Regions from separate parts of the Paenibacillus sp. FSL R7-0179 genome, predicted to be linked through region 4. Evidence: riboswitches for the same ligand, from Rfam matches in the RefSeq annotation. Region 4 holds a riboswitch; each other region holds the start of a gene.
The links. A riboswitch is a leader RNA that binds a small molecule or an ion and turns the genes downstream of it on or off. The one in region 4 is predicted to bind cyclic di-GMP.
Positions count from the first base shown of each region.

Region 1 (2,202 bases), 3.4 Mb from region 4:
GCATATCTTCCCGGTATTCTGAGGAGGTAGCACTTATTCTATATTGCGGAGGCGATTGTCATGCGGAAGTTATCCTATTTGATTATACTTGCCGGGGTCCTGATTATGCTCTACCCCAAAGGAAGCGAATGGTGCGAGGACGCTCAGCAGCAGAAGCTGCTGGAAGAGGCCGAACAGGCTTATAGTGAAATCGTTCCTTCGGCTACCGCTCCTGCCAGCCAGGATCTGAGCAAGCCTTATGCGGAAGTCACCCAGCTGCTGGCGGAAGAGTCTGGTGCAGAAGAGCCGGTACCCACTACAGCGCCCGAGATTGAAGTTGGAGGCAAGATCACCGCCATTATTGAAATCGACAAAATCGATCTGAAGCTTCCTGTACTGGAGGGCGCCACCAAGACCAATATGAAGCATGCTGCGGCGCATATGAAGGAGACGGCTCCGATTGGCGCGGTAGGCAATGCAGCGATTGCGGCACACCGGTCAAGAACGGCAGGGCGGCTGTTCAACAGACTGGATGAGGTCGGTAAAGGGGATACCATTACTGTTATTACAAGCGGCCAGGAATACAAGTATGTTGTATATAATGTATCTATTGTAGAGCCTACCGATATTTCGGTGCTGAAGGGAAAGGATGATGATAAGATTCTGACTCTTATTACCTGTGATCCGCTTGTCAACCCGACCCACAGACTTATCATTCATGCCAAGCTGACCTGAATCTATCAAGACAAGGCGATAAAGGTCGAAAAAAACATAAAATTTTAGTATATTTGTGGTGGAATCTAGCATTTTGGGTCTTGATAATAGATAGAGGTATGGTAAAATAGAACTATCAAAAGCTAATACACGATAACGGCAAACCTATCGAAAGGTAGGGACGCAAAGCTACAGGGCCTTCCCGTCATGGATGGCAGCCAGCTACCGAATGAAGAGGCTTTTTTTGTTTGTTTTAATTCAGAATCTGTCATTATGTGGTAGTAGATTGGACAGATAAAGCTTATACGATAACGGCAAACCTATCGAAAGGTAGGGACGCAAAGCTAAAGGGCCTTCCCGTAAGAATGGCAGCCAGCTACCGAAAGGAGTTTTATCCATGAAAAAGTTTTATTTAATGCTGATTACACTTTTTGTGATCGTCACTTCCGTGCAGACAGGCACTGCTCAAGCCGCTAATGCAGATTCAGGCTGGTTAAATGTTGGACAACTTGATCAAGGGGTCATCGGGGTTTCGTACGACGTTCCTAAGGACAAGAAGATGAAGCTCATGATTACCAAGGACAATAACAGCTATACTTACAACTTATACACCTCCAAGCCGAACGAGACGTTCCCGCTGCAACAAGGTAATGGCTCTTATAAGGTTTCCGTTCTCGAGAATACTACCGGCAACAAATATAAAGTGCTATCTTCCGAGACTGTATCTCTCTCCATGAGCAATGTGAATGCCGTATATTTGAGCTCCGTACAGAATGTAAAGTGGAGTTCTTCCGATAAATCCGTTCAAAAGGCAGCCCAGCTTACAAAGGGTCTGACTACAGATGCAGACAAAGTTAAGGCTATCTACAATTACATCGTAACTAATGTGAAATATGATTACTCTTTGGCTAACAGCGTAAGCACAGATTATATTCCGAACAACGATAACACGCTTGCTACCAACAAAGGGATCTGCTACGATTACGCATCCTTGTTCGCTACTATGCTCCGCAGTGAAGGGATTCCAACCAAATTGGTTATGGGGAATACAAGCTATGTAACTTCATACCATGCCTGGAACGAAGTGTTCCTGAACGGCAAATGGGTAACGATTGATACTACAGTTGATGCAGGTCTGGGCAAGAACACAGCATCAACAGAACTGGTCAAATCAGCAAGCAAATATACTGCAGCGAAATTCTACTAAAAATAGCTGTGAACTATAGCATTACCTGAGAATAACCCGCTTAATGATTAAGCGGGTTATTTTTATTTATATAAAGGTTGCTTTTTAATAGAAGGATAGGTTATTATAAATAAGCGTTGTTGGAGCGGCAAAGGAAATGAGAGATTACTTAAATAAGTGATTTCGAAAATAAAGCTTGCATTGCTCGGAAGAACGTGATATATTATAAGAGTTGCTGGTGACGCGGTAATCGCCGCTGACAACGAGCTTGATCTTTGAAAACTGAACAACGAGTGAGTATCTGGAGATCACTTCGGTGAGAT
Region 1 covers NZ_JBBOCC010000001.1:269,254-271,455, reverse strand. Annotated here, with positions in the region: gene MKX63_RS01120 (class D sortase) at 61-714, shown strand; cyclic di-GMP riboswitch class I at 842-923, shown strand; cyclic di-GMP riboswitch class I at 997-1,077, shown strand; gene MKX63_RS01115 (transglutaminase-like domain-containing protein) at 1,091-1,900, shown strand.
Region 1: linked by a shared signal. The riboswitch ahead of MKX63_RS01115 (transglutaminase-like domain-containing protein) and the one ahead of MKX63_RS16130 (thiamine pyrophosphate-binding protein) in region 4 are both predicted to bind cyclic di-GMP.

Region 2 (2,202 bases), 2.3 Mb from region 4:
CCAGCTCCTCGATGATCTGCCAGCCGCGTTCCCCCCGTACGAGGATTCGTCCCGCCGGTCCATCGGAGCCGATCTCAGCCCCGATCTGGCGGCTTCGCCACCGCTTGTTCGCCGGCAGATCCGACAGATCCGGCTTATGCCCCTCGCGGGTATGAATCACGGTGAACCCTTCGATGTCCCGGATACGGGCCAGCAGGCGCTGAATGGGCTGAATCGCCCGCGCTGTTAATGAGAGGTCATAGCCCATTCTCTCGACGTAACCGCCCTTGCCGCAAAAATCCGTCTGCATGTCGATAATCATCAGCGCTGTCTTCGCCGGGTCCAACGCCCCGTCATAAGGCCAGATGTAAGGTGTTGCTGCAATTTGCATGGTTTATGCTCCTCTCCTGATGCCGTCATCTCTATTAACGTTATATTTGTTAACATCAATTCGCGTTTCCTTGGTATGAGTTAGATTATATTATAATGAATTTGGGATGTCTTCGGTTTTATTACGAAATAATGCATTGAATGTTTGTGTTAATTTACATAACTAACACATACATAACATATTCACTCACAATACTGCTTATTAAAAAGGAACACTCCGGGTTTTGCTAAGCCCAGGATGTCCCAACCGTTGAATACCCACAATCCCTCTCCTATTCCCCTTCCATAAGCTGTAAGCGCTGGGAAACCAGTTTTTTTGTCGAAATAGAGCTGCATATTTCGAGTTTTTTGATAAATAGGCATAATATAGTTGAAAAATAGCTCTTTAAGTACTAGAATTAAGCTTGTTTGCAGAAGTTAATGACGCATAAGAACTATTTATGATTCTTTTTGTCGATTGCAGTCGATCACAATTCATCGCCTCTACAGGATGTATATCATTGATCTATTTCTAAAGGCAAACTCCCCGAAAGGGCAGGACGCAAAGCTATGGGCCTAAGAACGCCGGAATCCGCGTTTACGGTTGCCAGGCTGCCAATAGAGACCACTTAAGCCAGCTGTTCAGGAGGAAGATAAGACTTCCGGGCTTGATGATGTTCTTTTTCTGTACGAATTGCCATTGATCATACGAAAAAGTGAGGTTACAACCATGCCGCAGCAGGATATCGAACCAAGCCGATATGAATTCGTAGAGTCCCTGATGCTTGAACGTAAAGGTCTCCTGGATTCATTCTCTGTGGAGGGCCGAGCTTCTGACGGGACAACTGGAGATAAGAATGGAATTATCCTCGTGCAGGACAACCAGATATTCATTACTCCCCCGCTCCCCGGAGGCGCTCCCGCCCGTATTTCTGCGATCCACCCTGTTGTCCTGAAGATCAACTGGAAGACCGTTACAGAGCCAACTGAGGTGACCAAGGCAGATTATATTACCTGGGAGATCTGCGAGAAGCCGCAGTATGAAATCACCGTATCGCCTGACAAGCTCAAGGTCCACTTCACTTTATATCGTGCAGAGAAGTACGCCTGGAATCTGGTCAACTGTCCCGCCGCCTTCGAGACGGTCGTCCGTGCCCAGCCCAACCCGGCGGTGCTGCTGTCCACGCTCACCATAGAACAGATTATTTCCTCACTGGACAACCGTTTCATTCTGCAGAGCCTGAACATTTCCGCCCTGTACGCGGAGCTTACGAATCCTACATATCTTCCCGTATGTATCGCTGAAGGAAGAGCCCCGCTGCCCGGCAAGGAGGCCCGGCTGGAATTCCAGCTGCCGGAGCATACACTGGAGGGGAACAGAATGCTTGGGGGGCAGGAAGCCCCCGCTCAGAAGCCCGCGGAACCCTTGGAGTATCTCCGTTTCCCGGGAGCCCCCTTCACCTATGCAGGTGAAGTCTTCGCCCGCAAGCTGCCGCCGGAGGAAGGCATTCCCGGCCTCGGCACAGACGGAAGGGTCCTGCCCCCTCCCCCGCCGCAGGATATCTACTTCGCTGCCGGTAATCACGCCAAGCTCCTTCCCTGCGGTAATATCGTAGCCAACCGCACAGGCAGACCCCGCATCTGCGGAGGAAGCGGCAGCGTCCGGATCTGCGACTTCCCTCCGGTCTGTCTGCTGACCAGAGAGATGACTGAGCCTGCGGGCGACGTTATGTTCGCAGGCGACATTATTGTACCGGGAGATCTGGAAGGATCTGTACGGATCGAAGCCCTGGGAAATGTGTACGTCTATGGCGATATCCGCCAATCTACGATTATAGCGACCGGCAGTATTTA
Region 2 covers NZ_JBBOCC010000001.1:1,402,288-1,404,489, reverse strand. Annotated here, with positions in the region: gene biuH (biuret amidohydrolase) at 1-370, opposite strand, end outside; cyclic di-GMP riboswitch class I at 876-968, shown strand; gene MKX63_RS06230 (flagellar assembly protein A) at 1,049-2,202, shown strand, end outside.
Region 2: linked by a shared signal. The riboswitch ahead of MKX63_RS06230 (flagellar assembly protein A) and the one ahead of MKX63_RS16130 (thiamine pyrophosphate-binding protein) in region 4 are both predicted to bind cyclic di-GMP.

Region 3 (2,202 bases), 3.2 Mb from region 4:
TGCGCAGCTCTGAGGATATAGCAGAAGCATCGCGCTCAAAGGCGGATAGTATAAGCGGCAGCAAAATATAGGATTTGACCAGCAGGTTATCCTGACTCTCTGCTCTATGCATCTCTCTCAACCCCTCGAAGAGAACGTATATTCGCATTGTAACTCATTTTTCAAAAAATAATCAATGGGTTTAATAAATTACTCAAATAATGTGATTTTTTTCGCAATAAAATAAAACGAATTATTATATATTAAAATTGAAATAATAAAGATTGAAAAATAAATCAGCTCAAAGGAGAATGGCAATGAGTCATGAAGGAAGTCTCCGCCGTGGTTTGGTATTCGGGATTATTCTAAGTGTTCCGCTCTGGGTATCGATGATTGGCTGGGTTCAGCTGTTCGGGTCTGCCTAGGCGACATTTTTATTCAAAATATATGAATTCTATTAGCAGGTGTCGTCCTTATGGGCGGCACTTTTTTTCAGTTGAGATGCCTATAAATAGGTAAAATTGCTTTGAACAGGAGCAGATGATGAGTGGAGCTGGGCTGAGGGTGATGAAATAGGACAAATGCATCAAATTTTAATAATATAAATTGATACAATTGTAGGGAGAAGAGATAAACGGCTACAGCCGATTCTCTGATTTCTCGACTTTTTTCGTCAGCAGATAAACAAGAGACTCGCCCGTTAAGCCTTATGGTACAAGGGTTCAATAAGAAATCATTGCGAAAATAATTTCAAAAAATATACTGGGAATGGATTGACAATAGGGTGGGGGAGCGGATAAACTAAAATTAGTACAAAAGTAACAAATGTCATAGACTCAACCATGAATTTACATAAGCGAATCTCAATTTCATACCGAAATCATGTACAAACGCAAACCGTATCGAAAGAACGGGACGCAAAGTCAGGAATCTACTGTCTCTAAAGTTGAGGCTAGGGTCGTCCGGCCGCCGTGAAGCTAACCCTTCGTGGCGGTCTTTTTGTTGTTATAGTCGCGTGACAGATTCATAGAATAGTAACTAGGAGGTGTGGACTATTGAAAAAAAGAGTACGTAAAACAGCCGCCATCATTATGGCGGGCCTATTGACTTTATCCAGTGCCTTTACATGGGGGACGGATGTTAGAGCAGCTTCAGGGGTGCCGTATACGCCAACACCGGTTTTAGGAGTTGCAGGGAATTTTAATGCTTTTATTTTCGGGGATTTTGTGCAAGGCAATGATCAGATTGAAGGCCGCCTGGCAGCGGCAGGGAACATTACCCTCACCGGAGGTTACGGAGTAGCCAGAGCATACAGGGATGCTGCTCCGACGGATGTACTTGTGGCCGGTAAGGATTTTGTACATTCGGGCAGCGGAGAGATCTATGGAAATGTGGTATTTGGGAATAGCTTTACAGCCAATGAGCCTAGTGTCAGCATTAAAGGCGGGAAGAAAAATGCCAGCCCGATTGATTTTGCAGCCGAGCAGCAGATGCTGATCTCCCGATCCACAGAGTATGGAGCCTTAGCCGGCACGAATGAGATTGGCGATAATCATTATGGGCAGCTTACAATCAATGCACCGGATGCCTTCAATGTCGTTCATCTGGATGCCGCTACTCTGGCAAAAACGAATTACATCCAATTCAATATTGCCCCGAACGCAACGTTGATTATTAATATTAGCGGGTCTACAGTCAATGTGCCAAGTTTTGCAATGAATAATGGCAGGGCCAGTCAAGTATTGTTCAACTTTTACGAGGCTTCTGAGGTGAATATCGAGTATACGTCCTTCTACGGGACGATTCTCGCACCCAGAGCGGATATTCATTATAAGGGAGCAGAGCTGTACGGGACCCTGATTGCAAAATCTTTTAGCGGTGGTGTTGAGATGCACCTTGGAATGTACGAGGGAGAGGGGCCGCCGCCGAGTCCGACGCCGACCGTAACGCCGACACCCACAGTGACACCAACACCAACGCCAACGCCAACACCGACAGTGACACCAACACCAACGCCAACACCGACAGTGACACCAACACCGACTCCAACTGTGAAGCCTACACCGACTATAAAACCTTCACCTACACCTGTGTGCACCCCAACTCCAACGCCAACACCGACAGTGAAGCCAACGCCAACACCAACTGTGAAGCCAACACCAACCGTGAAGCCAACGCCAACACCGACAGTGAAGCCAACGCCAACACCAACCGTGAAGCCAA
Region 3 covers NZ_JBBOCC010000001.1:461,736-463,937, reverse strand. Annotated here, with positions in the region: gene MKX63_RS01940 (hypothetical protein) at 1-112, opposite strand, end outside; cyclic di-GMP riboswitch class I at 861-953, shown strand; gene MKX63_RS01935 (choice-of-anchor A family protein) at 1,035-2,202, shown strand, end outside.
Region 3: linked by a shared signal. The riboswitch ahead of MKX63_RS01935 (choice-of-anchor A family protein) and the one ahead of MKX63_RS16130 (thiamine pyrophosphate-binding protein) in region 4 are both predicted to bind cyclic di-GMP.

Region 4 (2,202 bases):
TCCGCAGCATTGAAGCGGATATCAAGCAGGCCATCGATAATATCGCCATTAACGAAGAGGTCGTTCAGGTACAGAATGAAATGATAACGGAAACGGCTAACATCTTTGCTCAAATTGTGCATAGTGTCCAATACATAACCGAGCAGATCGCTTCCTTCTCCGCAGAGAGTGACCTTATGCTGGAGAGCGCGCTCAAGATCTCCGGCGCGATCGAGAATATCTCAGCCATCACCCAGGAGACCGCCGCAGGGACCGAAGAGGTATCTGCCGCAATGAACGAACAGATTCACGCGCTGCAATCCGTGGCTGAGGAGACAGAGAAGATGACCTCCGCCGTCTTTAATCTGCAAAAAACGATTCATATTTTCAAATTCTAGCTTCGGTACAAAGAGACACGCCTGCGGGATTTTCTGCGGGTGGTGTCTCTTTTTCTCTGGCTAAACTAAGATTGTTATGTAATATTCACAAATTGTTGAAATTGTGCATAAGGGTAAAAAGCATGCTTTGCACTTCTTTACTATAGTCGTTCTATTGTCTTAGCTTGTCTATAAGCCAACATCTCACCTGTCCATTACTTAAGTCCTATCATCGAATCTTTAAGTGCTGTATATCTAGTGAATTCTTAACATTTTGCAGTAACTCAGGATTGCAATAAGTCTTTGTACTTACTATTAATAATAATAGCCCAGAATTCTCATTTGCATTTTAAGACTTTAGTCTTCCAGGGACAACCATTTTCAAAAGTTTGAAATTCCAAATATTCAGCCCTTTTTATTCCTGAATATTCGGCAAATTCCGAGTTTCTTCTCACAGGGGTTATTGACAAAAGAGCAGCAAGGAATATATTGTAAAGGAAAATTCTCCACAGATTGATTTATAACCGCATACCGGCAAAATTCACCGAAAGGGAATGACGCAAAGCCATGGATCTACAGTCTCATTTCTAAAGTGGGATCATGACAGCCAGGTTGCTGAAAAACTGTGAACGCCTTAGGTTTCGCGTTTGATTATGGTGATTCGTGCAACAGACCTGTGCTCCAATGTTGAGTACAGGTTTTCTATTGCTGACTTATACAAATAACAACATGCGGGGTGGATGTTCTGAAGACAGTTGCAGATTATATGGCGGAAGCTTTACGTAATTTGGGAGTCACTCATTCTTTTGGTATCATAGGCAAGTCTATTTGCCCCATCGCTTTGAAAATGGTCGACTATGGCATAGAGTTCATCCCCGGCCGGCACGAATCCAGCTCCGGCTTCGCCGCCGGCGGTTACGCTCTTAAGACCGGCAGCCTCGGGGTAGCCTTCGGCACCTCCGGTCCGGGCGGAACGAATCTGCTCACCGCAGCAGCGCATGCCAAGGCCAATAATCTTCCCGTCCTCTTCATCACCGGCCATCAGTCCATCAAGGAGCTGGGCATTCCCCAATGTCAGGATTCCACTTCCTATCTGGCTGATTTGGCGGATATGTTCCGGCCGGCCACCCTCTTCAGCAAGCTCGTAGAACGCGGCGATCACTTCAGCACGATTTTCAACCATGCCCTATCCATCGCCCTCGGTGACCGGAAAGGTCCGGTCCATCTCTGCATTCCGTTTGATGTGCAGACAGAGCGGCTCGCGGAATGCCGGATTGTTCTGCCGCAGCGCGAGGGACTGGTCAGTTATCAGAACTATGACCGGGTCATCTCGGCGATTAATCAATCCGCCCGCCCTCTGATCATTGCCGGTAAAGGCGTTAACCGCTCCGGGGCGCATCAGGAACTGGTGCAGTTGGCCGAAACCTTCAACATTCCTGTAGTCACCTCTCCAGGCGGCAAAGGCGCCATAGCTTATGATCACCCTCTCTATCACGGTCCTGTCGGTGTTGGAGGCTCGTCGCACGGCGATGAATTGCTGAACAACAGCGACCTGTTCATTGTTCTGGGCTCCCGTCTCAGCGACATGACCATCTGCAACCTGAAGCCGGAGAATCATCCGCAACAGCTGATTCAGTTCGACGTAGATCCAACCTTTGTCGGCAAAATCCTCACCTCGTCCACCATCGCTGTCGGCGGAGACTTAAGGGACAACCTGGCGCTGTATCTTCAGAAGCTGGACCCCTCAACAGTCACCAAGCATGAAATTACTATCTCCAATGATTACAATGACGAGCTGCCCGTGCTGGCGGGACTATCTCTGGCTTCGGTAATGAGCACGATGAGC
Region 4 covers NZ_JBBOCC010000001.1:3,676,179-3,678,380, reverse strand. Annotated here, with positions in the region: gene MKX63_RS16135 (methyl-accepting chemotaxis protein) at 1-377, shown strand, start outside; cyclic di-GMP riboswitch class I at 880-976, shown strand; gene MKX63_RS16130 (thiamine pyrophosphate-binding protein) at 1,093-2,202, shown strand, end outside.